Regions from separate parts of the Streptomyces sp. NPDC030820 genome, predicted to be linked through region 4. Evidence: riboswitches for the same ligand, from Rfam matches in the RefSeq annotation. Region 4 holds a riboswitch; each other region holds the start of a gene.
What was found. A riboswitch is a leader RNA that binds a small molecule or an ion and turns the genes downstream of it on or off. The one in region 4 is predicted to bind cyclic di-AMP.

Region 1: linked by a shared signal. The riboswitch ahead of ACZ418_RS04720 (transglycosylase SLT domain-containing protein) and the one ahead of ACZ418_RS12455 (transglycosylase family protein) in region 4 are both predicted to bind cyclic di-AMP.
Region 2: linked by a shared signal. The riboswitch ahead of ACZ418_RS05735 (C40 family peptidase) and the one ahead of ACZ418_RS12455 (transglycosylase family protein) in region 4 are both predicted to bind cyclic di-AMP.
Region 3: linked by a shared signal. The riboswitch ahead of ACZ418_RS28840 (M23 family metallopeptidase) and the one ahead of ACZ418_RS12455 (transglycosylase family protein) in region 4 are both predicted to bind cyclic di-AMP.

The regions. Positions count from the first base shown of each region.
Region 1 is NZ_JBVIEB010000002.1:34,257-38,017, forward strand. It holds gene ACZ418_RS04710 (FAD-dependent oxidoreductase) at 1-810, shown strand, start outside; gene ACZ418_RS04715 (HAD family hydrolase) at 938-1,750, shown strand; gene ACZ418_RS04720 (transglycosylase SLT domain-containing protein) at 1,880-2,374, opposite strand; cyclic di-AMP (ydaO/yuaA leader) riboswitch at 2,379-2,560, opposite strand; gene ACZ418_RS04725 (polyprenyl synthetase family protein) at 3,152-3,761, shown strand, end outside.
Region 2 is NZ_JBVIEB010000002.1:246,434-250,194, reverse strand. It holds gene pcrA (DNA helicase PcrA) at 1-1,420, opposite strand, end outside; cyclic di-AMP (ydaO/yuaA leader) riboswitch at 1,726-1,831, shown strand; gene ACZ418_RS05735 (C40 family peptidase) at 1,861-3,051, shown strand; gene ACZ418_RS05730 (tellurite resistance/C4-dicarboxylate transporter family protein) at 3,598-3,761, shown strand, end outside.
Region 3 is NZ_JBVIEB010000011.1:124,171-127,931, reverse strand. It holds gene ACZ418_RS28850 (HPr family phosphocarrier protein) at 1-78, shown strand, start outside; gene ACZ418_RS28845 (GntR family transcriptional regulator) at 227-913, opposite strand; gene ACZ418_RS28840 (M23 family metallopeptidase) at 1,113-1,859, opposite strand; cyclic di-AMP (ydaO/yuaA leader) riboswitch at 1,872-2,034, opposite strand; gene ACZ418_RS28835 (M16 family metallopeptidase) at 2,247-3,635, opposite strand; gene ACZ418_RS28830 (M16 family metallopeptidase) at 3,632-3,761, opposite strand, start outside.
Region 4 is NZ_JBVIEB010000004.1:133,037-136,797, reverse strand. It holds gene ACZ418_RS12465 (DUF4097 family beta strand repeat-containing protein) at 1-242, shown strand, start outside; gene ACZ418_RS12460 (transglycosylase family protein) at 523-1,578, shown strand; cyclic di-AMP (ydaO/yuaA leader) riboswitch at 1,773-1,945, shown strand; gene ACZ418_RS12455 (transglycosylase family protein) at 1,950-2,630, shown strand; gene eno (phosphopyruvate hydratase) at 2,992-3,761, shown strand, end outside.

The DNA.
Region 1 (3,761 bases), on a different contig from region 4:
ACCGCACGCGCGGTCGTCGTCGCCACCGGCCTGTCGGGTCTGGCGCACCTGCCGGCGGAGCTCGCGGGAGCCGCGGCCGACGGACCGGCGCCCACCGGCCCGGTCTCGCACAGCTCCCAGCACCACGACCTGAGCCGTTTCGCCGGCAAGGAACTCATCGTGGTCGGTGCCGGCCAGTCCGCGCTGGAGACGGCGGCGCTCGCCGCCGAGGCGGGCGCACGCGTGCGTGTCGTCGCGCGCGGCCGCGGCCGGGTCGCCTTCGGCGCGCCGCCCTGGAAGCAGCCGAAGCTGCGCCCCGAGTCTCCGTTCGGCCGCGCCTGGTCGCTCTGGGCGTTCAGCTACTACCCGCACCCCTACCGCTATCTGCCCGAGGCCACCCGCCACTTCCTGGTCCGCCGGGTCCTCGGACCGCTCGGCGCCTGGTGGCTGCGCGAGCGCTTCGAGCGCGCGGTGCAGGTGCAGGACGTGGAGCGGGTCGTGAACGCCGAGGCACCGGACGGCAGCCCCGTCCTCACCGTCCGCACCCACGGTGGGCACACCGAGCGGCTCACCGCCGACCATGTCATCGCCGCCACCGGCTACCGCGTCGACATCGCGGCGATGGACTTCCTCGGCCACGAACTGCGCACCCGGCTCGCGGTCAGCCGCGGCACGCCGAAGCTCGGACCCGGCTTCGTCTCGTCCGTTCCCGGCCTGTACTTCACCGGCCTGCCGGCGGCGTCGTCGTACGGACCGGTGATGCGCTTCGTCTGCGGCACGGAGTTCGCCTCACCGCGCCTGACGAAACACCTGGCGGCGGCTCATCGCTGAGGCCTCCTGCGGTCCTGCGCGCCCTTATCAACGAGGAGTGGGGGAGCACTACTTGGGGTGGACCAGTACGTAAGTGCGCAGGACGACAAGGTGAGTCGGTGGGGCCCGGTATCCGTATTCTCTGATCATGGCAGCCTCCCCCACGTATTCACTGATCGCCACCGACCTGGACGGAACGCTGCTGCGCGGCGACGACACCGTCTCCGACCGGTCGCTCGCCGCGCTCGCGAGGGGGACGCGGGCCGGGGCCCGGCACCTGGTGGTGACGGGCCGCCCGGCCCCGCGGGTACGGCCGCTGCTGGCGCACCTCGGCTGCACGGGACTCGCGGTGTGCGGACAGGGCGCACAGGTGTACGACGCCGGGACCGGCCGCCTGCTGTGGTCGGTCCGGCTGGACCGGGAGCTGGCCGAGACCGCGCTCGGCAAGATCGAGGCCGAGGTGGGGCAGGTGTACGCGGCCGTCGACCAGGACGGGGTCGACGGGCTCACGCTCATCGAGCCCGGGTACCGGATGCCGCACCCGACCCTGCCCGCGGTGCAGGTCGGCCGGCGCGACGACCTGTGGTGCGCGCCGATCAGCAAGGTGCTGCTGCGCCACGCCACCCTGTCCGACGACGAGTTGGCGGCCACGGCGCGCGCGGTGGTGGGCTCACTGGCCACGGTCACCATGTCGGGGCCGGGGACCGTGGAGCTTCAGCCGTCCGGGGTGACCAAGGCGACCGGTCTCGCGCTGGCTGCCGAGCGGCTCGGGGTCGCGGCGGAGGAGGCACTGGCGTTCGGCGACATGCCCAACGACATCCCGATGTTCGACTGGGCGGGACGCGGGGTCGCCATGGCCAACGCACATTGCGAACTGAAGGCGGTGGCCGATGAGATCACCCTGTCGAACGAGGACGACGGCATCGCCGTCGTCCTCGAAAGACTGTTCCCGACCGACTGACCGGCACATCAGTACGCGGCCGTCCCCGGTGCACGACCTTCTCCGGAAGGAGCGACGGCCGCCCGGTGTGCCCCTCCGTCAGGTGTGGGCGCACCGGGCGGCCGATGCCGTGCCGGTCGGCGGGACCGGTCAGTACGCGCTGGACACGTTGTCGATGGACCCGTACCGGGCGGCGGCGTAGTTGCAGGCCGCGGTGATGTTGGCGACCGGGTCGTACGGATTGAAGGCGGTGCCGGCCACGTGGTACGCGTTGAAGGTCGGGTCGATCACCTGGAGGAGACCCTTGGACGGGATGCCCTTGGCGGCGTTGGAGTCCCAGAGGTTGATGGCGTACGGGTTGCCGGACGACTCCCGCATGACGTTGCGGTAGATGCCGTTGTAGGTGCCCGGGATGCCCTTCTGGGCCATGATCGCGAGGGACTCGCGGATCCAGCCGTCGAGGTTGTTCGGGTACCCGGCGACGGTGGTGGAGGCCGTTTTGGTGGTCGTCGTGCCGGTGGCCGCGGAGGCGCTGGTGGCGCCGATGAGCGGCAGGGCGAGGACGGTGGCACCGGTGCCGGCGACGGCGAGGGTGCGAGCGAGGCGGTTGGTGCGGGGCTGGTGGTGTCGAGCGGCAGAAGGCATGGGGAAGTCCTCTCCGTCGCCTGCGAGGTGAGCTGTCGGGTTCGGGCGGGGAGGTGCCCGGCCGCGCCTTCGCGAGAAGGCACGGCTTCACCCCTAGCCGTCCCGGTGCGGCGTGTGCCGACCGGTCAGGCGACTTACCTGGGTCCCCCGCTCCTGCCGTACGAATGAGTTCGTCGATGGGTCACACGGGCGGCGGCAGGATTCGGCGTCCGCCCGACGGCCCGGAACGTATGCGAGAGCACATGTCCGAAACAAGTACCTGATGCACACAATGCACTATTTGACCTTGGTCTGTGCCGTATGGGGTACTTGATCCTTTGCGGTTGCCAACCCTCAACTCGCGGACGGAACGGGGGAGAAGGGGTTCCGGCGGACCCTCGATGCCGGAGGCTGCCCGTGACCCATTTCACGAAATAACAAAGTATTTCAAATCGGACATGATGGATTCGGGTGGATCGACGGAGGCCCGTGGCGAAGCCCATGACGGAACCCGCGGCGGAACCCCTGGTGTGGTGCCTGTCGTTGTCTGGGGTGTAGGCATTACTCCGCTCGCCCCTCGTCTCGCGACAAAGCGTGCAGGTTCCTGTTAAGTCGATGAATGTCCGCTCTTATTACTTGATCAAAAACATACCGGTCGTGATCCGATACCGCCCAGGCTGGACGGGTGGGCGCTATCGGTGATCGAACAGGGACCGGATACGCTGACTTGAGTGATGGCAGCGACCTATCGACAAACCGTGTAATCGCCAGCAGACACCAGCAGACAGGAGACCCCTCGTGACCGTCGTCGGGCCGTTCGGGCTGAGCGTGCGGGACCAGGCTCTGGAAGCCGATGTCCAGGCCGGATTGGCGGCTGTCGAGGAAGGCTTGCTCGAGGCCACCAAGAGCGAGGTCCCGTTCATCACGGAGGCCGCGCAGCACCTCGTGCGAGCCGGCGGGAAGCGGTTCCGGCCGCTGCTCGTGATGCTCGCGGCCCAGTTCGGCGACCCTTACGCGCCGGGCATCGTGCCCTCGGCCGTGGTCGTGGAGCTGACCCACCTGGCCACGCTGTACCACGACGACGTCATGGACGAGGCGGCCGTGCGGCGCGGCGTGGACAGCGCCAACACCCGCTGGGGCAACTCCGTCGCGGTCCTCACCGGCGACTTCCTCTTCGCCCGCGCCTCCCAGATCCTCGCCGACCTCGGCCCCGAGGCGGTCCGGGTGCAGGCCCTCGCCTTCGAGCGGCTGGTCACGGGCCAGATCCTGGAGACCGCCGGTCCCTCCGACGGCCGCGACCCGGTCGAGCACTACCTGGACGTGCTCGGCGGAAAGACAGGCTCGCTGGTGGCGGTCTCGTGCCGGTTCGGCGCGATGATGTCCGGTGCCGACGAGACGGTCGTCGACG
Region 2 (3,761 bases), on a different contig from region 4:
AGCGGACCCCGCCGACGACCTTGTAGGGCAGGCCGACGCGGATGAAGACCTCTTCGAAGACACGGGACTGGGCGTTGGTGCGGTAGAAGACGGCGACATCGCCCGCCCTGGCCTCGCGCGCGTCGACCAGGCGGTCTATCTCGTCGGCGACGAACTGGGCCTCGTCGTGCTCGGTGTCGGCGACATAGCCGGTGATCCGCGCGCCCTGGCCGGCGTTGGTCCACAGGTTCTTCGGGCGGCGGGACTCGTTGCGCTCGATGACCGCGTTGGCGGCGGACAGGATGGTCTGTGTGGAGCGGTAGTTCTGCTCCAGCAGGATCGTCGTCGCGTTCGGGTAGTCCTCCTCGAACTGGAGGATGTTGCGGATCGTCGCGCCGCGGAAGGCGTAGATCGACTGGTCCGCGTCACCCACGACGCACAGTTCGGCGGGCGGGAGGTCGTGCTCGCTCGGCGGGGTGTCCTCGTCGTGCTCGCCGGTGCCCACGAGTTCGCGCACGAGCGCGTACTGGGCGTGGTTGGTGTCCTGGTACTCGTCGACGAGGACATGCCGGAAGCGGCGGCGGTAGTGCTCGGCGACGTCCGGGAAGGCGCGCAGCAGGTTGACCGTCGTCATGATCAGGTCGTCGAAGTCGAGCGCGTTGGCCTCGCGCAGGCGCGACTGGTAGAGCGCGTATGCCTGGGCGAGGGTCTTCTCGAAGCCGTCGGTGGCCTGGGTTGCGAAGTCCTCCTCGTCGATCAGCTCGTTCTTCAGGTTGCTGATCTTCGCGCTGAACGACTTCGGCGGGAAGCGCTTGGGGTCGAGGTCCAGGTCGCGGCAGACCAGGGCCATCAGGCGCTTGCTGTCGGCGGCGTCGTAGATGGAGAAACTGGAGGTGAAGCCGAGCTTCTTGCTCTCCCGGCGCAGGATGCGCACGCACGCGCTGTGGAAGGTCATCACCCACATCGCGTTCGCGCGCGGGCCGACGAGCTGCTCGACGCGCTCCTTCATCTCCCCCGCGGCCTTGTTGGTGAAGGTGATCGCGAGGATCTGGCCCGGGTGCACATGCCGCTCGGCGAGCAGGTGGGCGATGCGGTGGGTGAGCACGCGGGTCTTGCCGGAGCCGGCGCCGGCGACGATGAGCAGCGGGGAGCCGGCGTGCACAACTGCGGCGCGCTGGTTGTCGTTCAGCCCCTCCAGCAGCGCCGCCGCGTCGAGGACGGGACGCGGGGCGCCGTCGCGGTAGTACCCTCCCCCACTCTCGGCTCCGCTCGAGCGGGGGGACCCCCATCGGTCCGGCGGCACGTCGAACTTCCCGCCGAACAGATCGTCCGGAAGCGGCTCCGGAGCGTGATCGTCCTCGGGCGGCGGCGGGGGCTCCTCCTCGCGCCCGCGAGGGGCCTGGAGGTCCGCCAGGAAGCTGTCGTCAAAGAGGCTGCTCATCGCTCTACGAGTCTAGGGCGCCCCACCGACAACCGGTCGCCGTCCCAGGAACCCGACCGGTCCGGAACGGAGTTGATCTTCACCGTCGAATGGCCCGCACCCTGCTCACACAGGGGAACCGTCCGATGACAGACGAGCGAAACCCACCTCAGGTCACGAAAATGTATCGGACATATCACGCACCAACCTTCACAGGAGTCACACCAGTTGGCTAGCGTGCGTTCGGGCCGTACGACCCCTACCGGCGAGCCTCGCCGGGCCGCGCGGCCCCCGCCGAGTCTGGCGCGTCCCGCGGGGCGCCCGGAGCCGGGGACCCACCGACCTTTGGGGTGAATCGGCCGGCTCCCACCCGGGACGCCGCCGTAGGGCAACCCTTCCGAACCACCGCCCGAACCCGACAGCTAACCCGGTAGGCGGCCCACTGGAAGGAGTCGCCTCCCTTGGCGTCGCACCGCAAGCCGCGCCCCGGCGGGACCATCGGAACCGGCCTTCGCGCTCCCGCCCTCGCCACCGCCGCCCTCACCTCCATGGCTGTGCTCTCGCAGACCGCGGAGGCCGCCCCGAGTACCGATCACGCCAAGCCGAGCCTGGAGGAGGTCGAGAAGAAGGTCGACGATCTCTACCGCCAGGCGGAGTCGGCGACCCAGAAGTACAACGCGGCCAAGGAGCGGACCGGCAAACAGCGCGGCCGCGTCGACGCCCTGCGCGACGACGTCGCCCGGCGCACCGCACGCCTCAACAAGGCCCGCGAGGAGCTGGGCTCCTTCGCCGCGGCCCAGTACCGCACCGGCGCCGCCGCCCCCGACACGGCCACCTTCCTGCTGGCGAACGACCCGCAGGACTACTTCGACCAGACCCAGCTGATGAACCGGCTGACCTCGCGGGAGAAGACCGCGGTCGACGACTACATCGGCGAGCAGGCCGCGACCATGAAGAAGCGGCGCGAGGCCGCGGAGAGCCTGCAGACGCTGACCGACTCACAGCACGACCTGCAGACCGCCAAGGCCACCGTGCAGAAGAAGCTGGCCACGGCGCGCGAGCTGCTGTCGCAGCTGACGGCCCAGGAGAAGGCGCGGCTGGCCGCCATCGAGCGGGCGAAGGAGCAGGAGGCGGCGCGCAAGGCGGCCGAGCTGGCGAAGCAGCAGGCAGCTCAGCAACAGGCCGCCTCGTCGTCGTCCACCTCCGCGGGGTCCGCCTCCGGATCCGGTTCTACGGGCTCCGGCTCGACGGGCTCCGGCTCGACCGGGTCCACCACCACGTCCAGCTCGTACGACACCAAGGCCGAGAAGGCGATCGCCTTCGCCCGCGCGCAGATCGGCAAGCCGTATGTGTGGGGCGCCACCGGTCCGGACTCCTACGACTGCTCGGGCCTCACCCAGGCCGCCTGGAAGGCCGCCGGCGTCACGCTTCCTCGCACCACGTACGACCAGGTCAACGCGGGCACCACGGTCTCGCTCGCCGACGCGCGGCCGGGCGACCTGATCTTCTTCTACGACGACATCAGCCACGTCGGCATCTACATAGGCAACGGCATGATGATCCACGCCCCGAAGCCGGGCGCGTACGTCCGCGAGGAGTCGATCTACTACGGCGGCGAGTCGATCATCCACAGCGTGGTCCGCCCGGGCTGACCGCCCATCCCGGGCACGGCCGCGCCCCGGCCGACTCGCGCTCCACGCGCGCGTGCCATCGCATTGCAGGGCCACGCGCGCGTGCCGCGCGAACGGCACGTCCACGCGGGCGCGTGCCTACGCCCTGGGCTCCACGCGCGCGTGCCGGTGTCTTGGGGGTGCGCGTCGGCGGATGGCCTGTCCATGGGCGCATACCGGCGTCCTCCGCGTCCACGCGCGCGTGGGGCCGTTTGGCTGGTGCGACAGGGCATGAAGGTCGCGCCGTCCGCGTCCACGCGCGCGTGGGGCCGTTCCTCCGTCGATACGCGCCGCGCGCCGACCGTTCCTTTGACCACGCACGCCGGCCGCTCCTCCATCCACGCGGCCAACGCCCTCCAGCCCCCGTCCACGCGGCCACAGCCTTCCGGCATCCACGCGCCCCGGCTTCCCTGCCTCCGCAAGCGCGGTGCCGACCTTTCACGGTCCCGCGCGCGTACCGGCGTTTTTGCTGTCCACGCGCGCGTGCCCTTCCGGGCGAGCACCCCGCGGCTCCCTAGCATCGGGCGCATGCCCGGCATCTCAGGTCGTCTGCGTGCGTTGTGGGCGGGACGGTCCCCCGCGGCCGGGGCCGCCGTGATGGCGACCGGCATCCTGTCGGTGGGGCTGCACATGACCGGCGACGAGACACTCTCCCGGTTGGTGCTGGCGCTGGCGTGCGTCGCCTGGGCCGC
Region 3 (3,761 bases), on a different contig from region 4:
GAGGGCGCGGACGTCGCCCTCGACCGGCTGGCCAAGCTGGTCGCCGAGGGCCTCGAGGAACTGCCCGAGACGGTCTGAACAGCAGCACGCTGATACGCCGGAGCCGCGTCGCCCCTTTTCGGGCGGCGCGGCTCTGCGTTTCCGGGCTCTTTGCGCGCACACCGGAATTGAGGCAGCGGGAAATACAGCGCAGCCGAATACCTCTTCTTTGTATACGGCGCCCGTGTTAATGCCGGAGGCCCGACATGTTTACGGCGTGTTGCGAAGTCCTCACACGCTCGCCGGTCCCGGAAAAACGCAGCCGGTGCACGGCCGTCGCGCGCTCGGTGTGCAGCGCCGTGAGCGCCCGCGCGCGCTCCCCGTCGCCGCGCGCCACCGCATCGACGATGGCGCCGTGCTCCGCCCAGTAGTCCACCGGGCTCGGCGGCGCCTCCACCGCGTACATCCAGGCGATCTTGTGCCGCAGCTGGCTGAGCATCGCGGTCAGCGAGGGGCTGCCACAGGCCTGGGCGAGCGTCTCGTGGAACCAGCCGCCCAGCGAGCGCAGATCGTCGCTGTTGCCCCTGCGAGCCCGCTCCTGGCCCAGCCTGACCAGGCCGCGCAGCACCTTCAGATGAGCCTCGGTGCGCCGCTGGGCGGCCCTGGCGGCACCGAGCGGCTCCAGCAGCAGGCGCATCTCCAGCAGATCGGCGGCCTCCTGCTCGGTCGGCTCGGCCACGCACGCGCCCGCGTGCCGGCGGGTCACCACGAAGCCCTCGGCCTCCAGGGTCCGCAGGGCCTCGCGGACGGGGACGCGCGAGACGCCGTAGCGGCGGGCCAGGACTTCCTCGGTCAGCCGGCCGCCGCGCTCGTAGACACCCGCGACGATGTCGTCCCGGATGGCCGTGCACACCGAGTGCGCCGGAATACGCATGACCGACCTCCGCCTTAATCCCCGTGAAACGTCGACGATGGACGCGTGTTCCGTGACTCTATTCCAATGAGCCGGAATTTCCGACGGCGGGCCGGAATCCATGGATATTTTTTGGTCAGCGGATCGGGTGGCGCCCGTGAAAAAACGACGAAAGCCCCGGCTCGGTGAGCCGGGGCTTCGCAGGTCGCGCGAAGGGGCGTCAGACGGTCACGCCGTGCTTGCGGAGGTAGGCGACGGGGTCGACGTCCGAGCCGTAGTCGGGGGTCGTACGGGCCTCGAAGTGCAGGTGCGGGCCGGTGGTGTTGCCGGTCGCGCCGGACAGGCCGATCTGCTGGCCCGGGGTGACCTGCTGGCCCACCGAGACGCCGATGGACGACAGGTGGCCGTACTGGGTGTACATGCCGTCGGCCATCTTGATCACGATCTGGTTGCCGTACGCGCCGCCCCAGCCGGTGGAGACGACGGTGCCGGAGCCGACCGCGTGGACCGGGGTGCCGCTCGCCGCGTGGAAGTCGATGCCGGTGTGCGAGCCGGAGGACCACAGGGAGCTGCTCGCCTTGTAGCCGGTGGAGACGTAGGAGTTCGCGATCGGGGCGACGAAGGTGTTCAGCAGGCGCTTGCGCTCGGCCTCCCGGGCGGCGCGGGCCCTGGCCTCGCGCTCCTCCTTCGCCTTCTTCGCCGCGGCCTCCTCGGCCGCCTTCTGCTCGGCGGCCTGCTTCTGCGCGGCGGCCTGCGCGGCGATGTGCTCGGCCACGTCGTCGCTCAGGGTGAGGACCGGTGTGAGGCCGGTCTGCCCCACGGTGTTCTCGGCGGCGAGCGCCGGGGAGGCGGCGAGGGTGCCGATGGCACCGGTGGTGGTGAGGGCCGCGATGCCCGCCGCCTGAGCGGTGGTGCGCTTGACCCGGCCGGGCTTGCGGTGCTTCCCGGTGGCGCACATGAACGCCATGGAGTGGCTGGTCCTTTCCTTCCCTCTCGCCTACCGGGTTAGCTGACGGGTTCGGAGCAGGAAGGTCTCCTACGGGCCCCCTCGCGCTCGCGCGGGCGCCCGATTCACCCCAGGGACTGCGTGGGTCCCCGGCTCCCCTGGCTCGCGCCGTACGGGGACTCGGCGATTGCTGTCCGGTGCCGCGGGTGCGGCGCACTGCCTACGACGAACAGCCCGGGTGACGCTACGTAAGCCGGCTTTCGAACCCCAAACGGATCCGGGCTTTTGTAGCGCATCCCACAGGGCAGACAGGCAACCTCCACCTCAAATCGGGCATCCCGTAAGGGAGCGAAAACGGCAGGGGCCCTGACGGTCCGTAGACCGACAGGGCCCCACGCGCGCGTGCGGTTACTCGGCCGCCACGACTGTCACTTCACCGATGCCGAGCGCCTCCACCGGTGCCTTGATCTGCGAGGCGTCACCGACGAGGACGGTCACCAGACGGTCCACCGGGAAGGCGTTCACGACGGCCGCCGTGGCCTCCACCGTGCCCGTCGCCGCGAGCTGCTGATAGAGCGTCGCCTGGAAGTCGTCGGGCAGGTGCTGCTCGACCTGGTCGGCCAGCGTGCTCGCGACGGCCGCCGCGGTCTCGTACTTCAGCGGCGCCACCCCGACGAGGTTCTGCACGGCCACGTCCCGCTCGGCGTCGGTCAGGCCGTCCGCCGCGAGGGTGCCCAGCACCTTCCACAGGTCCTCCAGCGCGGGGCCGGTGTTGGGGGTGTCCACGGAGCCGCTGATGGCGAGCATCGAGGCGCCCGTGCCGTCCGGCGCGGACCGGAGGACCTGGCCGAAGGAGCGCACACCGTAGGTGTAGCCCTTCTCCTCGCGCAGGACGCGGTCCAGGCGGGAGGTGAGGGTGCCGCCGAGGCAGTAGGTGCCGAGCACCTGGGCGGGCCACACCCGGTCGTGCCGGTCGGGGCCGACGCGGCCGATGAGCAGCTGCGTCTGCACGGCGCCGGGCCGGTCCACGATGACCACGCGCCCGGTGTCGTCGGCGGTCACCGGCGGCACGGGCCGCGGCTCGCCCGGGGTGCCGGTCCAGGCGCCCAGGGTGTCGGCGAGCAGCGCGTCCAGGTCGACTCCGGTGAGGTCGCCGACCACCACCGCGGTGGCCGTGGCGGGGCGTACGTGCCGGCCGTAGAAGGCGCGTACGGCGGCGGCGTCGATCTTCTCGACGGTCTCCTCGGTGCCCTGGCGCGGGCGCGACATGCGCGAGACCGCCGGGAACAGCTCCTTGGAGAGCTCCTTGGCGGCCCGGCGGGAGGGGTTGGCCAGCTCGTGCGGGATCTCGTCCAGGCGGTTGCGGACCAGCCGCTCCACCTCGCTGTCGGCGAAGGCGGGCGCGCGCAGCGCGTCGGCGAGCAGGCCGAGGCCCTTGGCCAGGCGCGAGGCCGGGACCTCCAGGCTGAGCCGGACGCCGGGGTGGTCGGCGTGCGAGTCCAGCGTGGCGCCCGCGCGCTCCAGCTCGGCGGCGAACTCCTCGGCGGAGTGCTTGTCGGTGCCCTCGGAGAAGGCCCGCGCCATGATCGTGGCGACGCCGTCCAGGCCGGCGGGCTCGGCGTCCAGGGGCGCGTCCAGCAGCACCTCGACGGCGACGACCTGCTGGCCGGGGCGGTGGCAGCGCAGCACGGTCAGGCCGTTGTCGAGCGCGGTGCGCTCGGGGGCCGGGAAGGCCCAGGGCTTGGCCTCGCCGGCCTGCGGCTGGGGGTGGAAGTCCATGGTGGCGAGCTCGGTCACTTGGCCGTCTCCTCGTTCTCGTTACCGGCCTCTACGGTGGCTTCCTGCTCCGGGTCCTCGGGAACGTCGGCGTCCGGGGCCTTCTCCGGGGACTTCGGTTCATAGACCAGGACCGCGCGGTTGTCG
Region 4 (3,761 bases):
CCGCACGGATCAGCACCCAGAAGGGCGACCTCCGTATCACCGAGGCCGTGTGCGGCACGGTCACGCTGCGCACCGAGCACGGCGGGATCTCGGTCGGCGCCGCCCGCGGAGTCTCCGCGTCGCTGGACGCCGGCACCTCCTACGGCCGGATCCACAACGCGCTCAGGAACACCGACGGCGCCGCCGGTCTGAACATCCACGCGACCACCGCCTACGGCGACATCAGCGCCCACAGCCTGTAAGAGGGGCACTCCTCGGGCGCGGCGATCCCGCGAGCACGCGACGACGGGACGTTCGCGCCGGGGATCCCCGGCGCGGCCCCGGTGGGTGACAAAGCGGACGGGACGGGAGTTTCGGTGTCGCGCGAGAAGGGGATGGCAAACATTCAACTCTGTGATCTTCACGTGATCTGCGCGGCATGAACTTGTGACAAGTGATCGTCTGCCGATACGTTCACCCATCAGCGTGGCAGGAGGCACCACTTCGCCGCGCCGGTCCTGCTGTCGCACGAAAGGCTTCCGCATGCTCTCCGGGAACGGTCGTCACCGTCGCCCCCGTCAGGCTCCGGCCCTCCTCGTCGCGGCCGGCGTGACCGGCTCCGCCATCGCCATCCCGCTGCTCGGCGCCGCCAGTGCGAGCGCGGCCGACGGCACCACGTGGGACAAGGTCGCCGAGTGCGAGAGCGGCGGTTCCTGGAGCGCGGACACCGGAAACGGCTACTACGGCGGTCTGCAGATCTCCCAGGACGACTGGGACAAGTACGGCGGCACGCAGTACGCCGAGAGTGCCGACCAGGCCAGCCGCTCCCAACAGATAGCCGTCGCCGAGCAGATCCTCGCCGACCAGGGCACCAAGCCGTGGGCCATGTGCGCGCTGACCGCCGGGCTGACCTCCCACTCCGGTTCGGTCGACGTCGACCCCGGCGTCGGCGGCTCCGGCAACGGCGGTTCGAGTGACGCGTCCGGCTCGGCCGGCGGCTCCGCCTCGTCCGGTCTGCCGGATTCGTCCTCCCCGGACTCCGGTTCGGGCTCCGGCTCCGATTCCGCCTCGAACTCCTCCGGCTCGGACTCCACCGGTTCCCCCTCGAACGGGAGCGCCACGCCGACCCCGAGCGAGCACACCACCGGGACCCCGGACGGCACCGGCGACTCCGCCGGGACCAGCACCCCCCAATCCGACAAGACCGACAAGTCCGGCTCGCGCGACGGCGGAACGTCACAGGGGGGCGACAGCTCTCCCACGGCCACCTCGGGCGCCGACAACCCAGACAAATACCAGCAGAGCGCCGGTTCCTGGAGCCTGGTCGACACCGGTGCGCTCAGCAGTGGCGGACGTCACCGCGGTGAGAGTGCGGACGAAAGCGTGACAAACGGTCAGAACGCCACATCTGCCGGACGTCACGCCAGCCGTGAAACGGGCACCTACACCGTCCGTGAGGGCGACTCCCTCGTCTCCATCGCCGACTCCCTTGACGTCGATGGCGGGTGGCAGGCGCTCTACGACAGCAACAAGAAGGTCATCGGCGCCGACCCGAACCACATCACCGCCGGTCAGACCCTGAAAGTCGGGGACGAATAGGGCGGCGAACGGCGGCAGTTGACGCCACGTTTCGCGACTGATGTCCGTTTTGGCGAAAGTGTGGGATGAGTCTCAGAAGCCCTGATCGTCTTTGAAATTCCGCCGATCGCGTGTCTACGGTCAGGACCGCTCGTCACCACGAGCCCCGGCCGTCGCAACGCCGAATCCTGCCAGCGACTGCCCGGGAACAGTCGTCGCGTCAAGCGCCGTAGGCAGGAGCGGGGGACCCAAGGTAAGCGCCGGGCCCAGCGGTTGACGCTGGACCGGCTTGGGGTGAAGCCGCGCCTCGGATGAACGAGTGCGCGGCCGGGCAACTCAACCGGCCCGAACCCGACAGCTCACCTCGCAGGCGTCGGTGAGGGGATCGATCCATGCTGTTCTCCGGCAAGGGCAAGCACCGTCGTCCGTCCAAGGCCATCCGCGCCATCACGCTCGCCGGCGTCACCGGCGCCGCCGTCGCCGCCCCGCTGATGGCGGCCGGCAACGCCTCCGCCGCCACCGCCTCCCAGTGGGACGCCGTCGCCCGGTGCGAGTCGGGCGGCAACTGGTCCATCAACACCGGCAACGGCTTCTACGGTGGTCTGCAGTTCACCAACTCCACCTGGGCCGCGTACGGCGGCACCGCCTACGCCGCGCGTGCCGACCTCGCCACCAAGGCGCAGCAGATCGCCATCGCCGAGAAGGTCCTCGCGGGCCAGGGCAAGGGCGCCTGGCCGGTCTGCGGCACGGGCCTGACCAGCGCCGCCTACAACGGCTCCGCCCCGACGACCACCAAGTCCAGCAGCACCGCCACCCGCTCCACCGGCCAGCAGGCCGCCACCCGCTCCACCACGCGGACGGCCCCGAAGGCGAGCAAGACCGTCACCACGCCGACCGGCAAGAAGGTCAAGAAGGGCGACGGCGAGTACAAGGTCGTCAAGGGTGACACCCTCAGCGCCATCGCCGAGAAGCACGGTGTGAAGGGCGGCTGGCAGAAGCTCTTCCAGCTGAACAAGGACATCGTCCAGGACGCGAACCTCATCTACCCGGGCCAGCAGCTGCACCTGAAGTGACACCTGGCTCCGCACGGGCCCACAGCGCCCTCACATTCCGGCCCGCACTGAAGGCCTCGTGAGGGCCACCCCCGTCCCCACGGGCTCCCCGCCCCGGCGCGTGTTCCCCCGTACGCGCCGGGGCGGGGTCTTTCGTTGGCGGGGTCTTTCGTTTCCGCGCGCTGTTCGCCCACTCTTCAGCCGGGCCTCACCGGCAGGCCCCTTTGTTCCGAGGGTGAACAATGGGTACCGTCTGCGTGTCCCTCCTGTCCACGGGACGGTCGGTCGGTGGCCGACGCCCCGGGGACGGTTAGGCTCTAGTCGCAAGGCACAGCCGTAAGGCAGAACGCCCTGCACTTCCAGCGTCACATCCCAGAAGGAGATGCTCGTGCCGTCCATCGACGTCGTCGTAGCCCGGGAAATCCTGGACTCCCGAGGCAACCCCACGGTCGAGGTCGAGGTCGGCCTCGACGACGGCAGCACGGGTCGTGCCGCCGTCCCGTCCGGCGCCTCCACCGGCGCCTTCGAGGCCATCGAGCTCCGCGACGGCGACCCCAACCGCTACCAGGGCAAGGGCGTCGAGAAGGCCGTCCTCGCCGTGATCGAGCAGATCGGCCCGGAGCTGGTCGGCTACGACGCCACCGAGCAGCGCCTGATCGACCAGGCCATGTTCGACCTGGACGCCACCGACAACAAGGGCTCCCTCGGCGCCAACGCCATCCTCGGCGTCTCCCTCGCCGTCGCCCACGCCGCCTCCGAGGCGTCCGACCTCCCCCTCTTCCGCTACCTGGGCGGCCCCAACGCGCACCTGCTGCCGGTGCCGATGATGAACATCCTCAACGGCGGCTCGCACGCGGACTCCAACGTGGACATCCAGGAGTTCATGATCGCCCCGATCGGCGCGGAGTCCTTCTCCGAGGCCCTGCGCTGGGGCGCCGAGGTCTACCACACCCTCAAGTCCGTCCTGAAGTCCAAGGGCCTGTCCACCGGCCTCGGCGACGAGGGCGGCTTCGCCCCGAACCTGGGCTCCAACCGCGAGGCCCTCGACCTCATCCTCGAGGCCGTCAAGCAGGCCGGGTACGTCCCCGGTGAGCAGATCGCCCTCGCGCTCGACGTGGCCGCCTCCGAGTTCTACAAGGACGGCAAGTACCT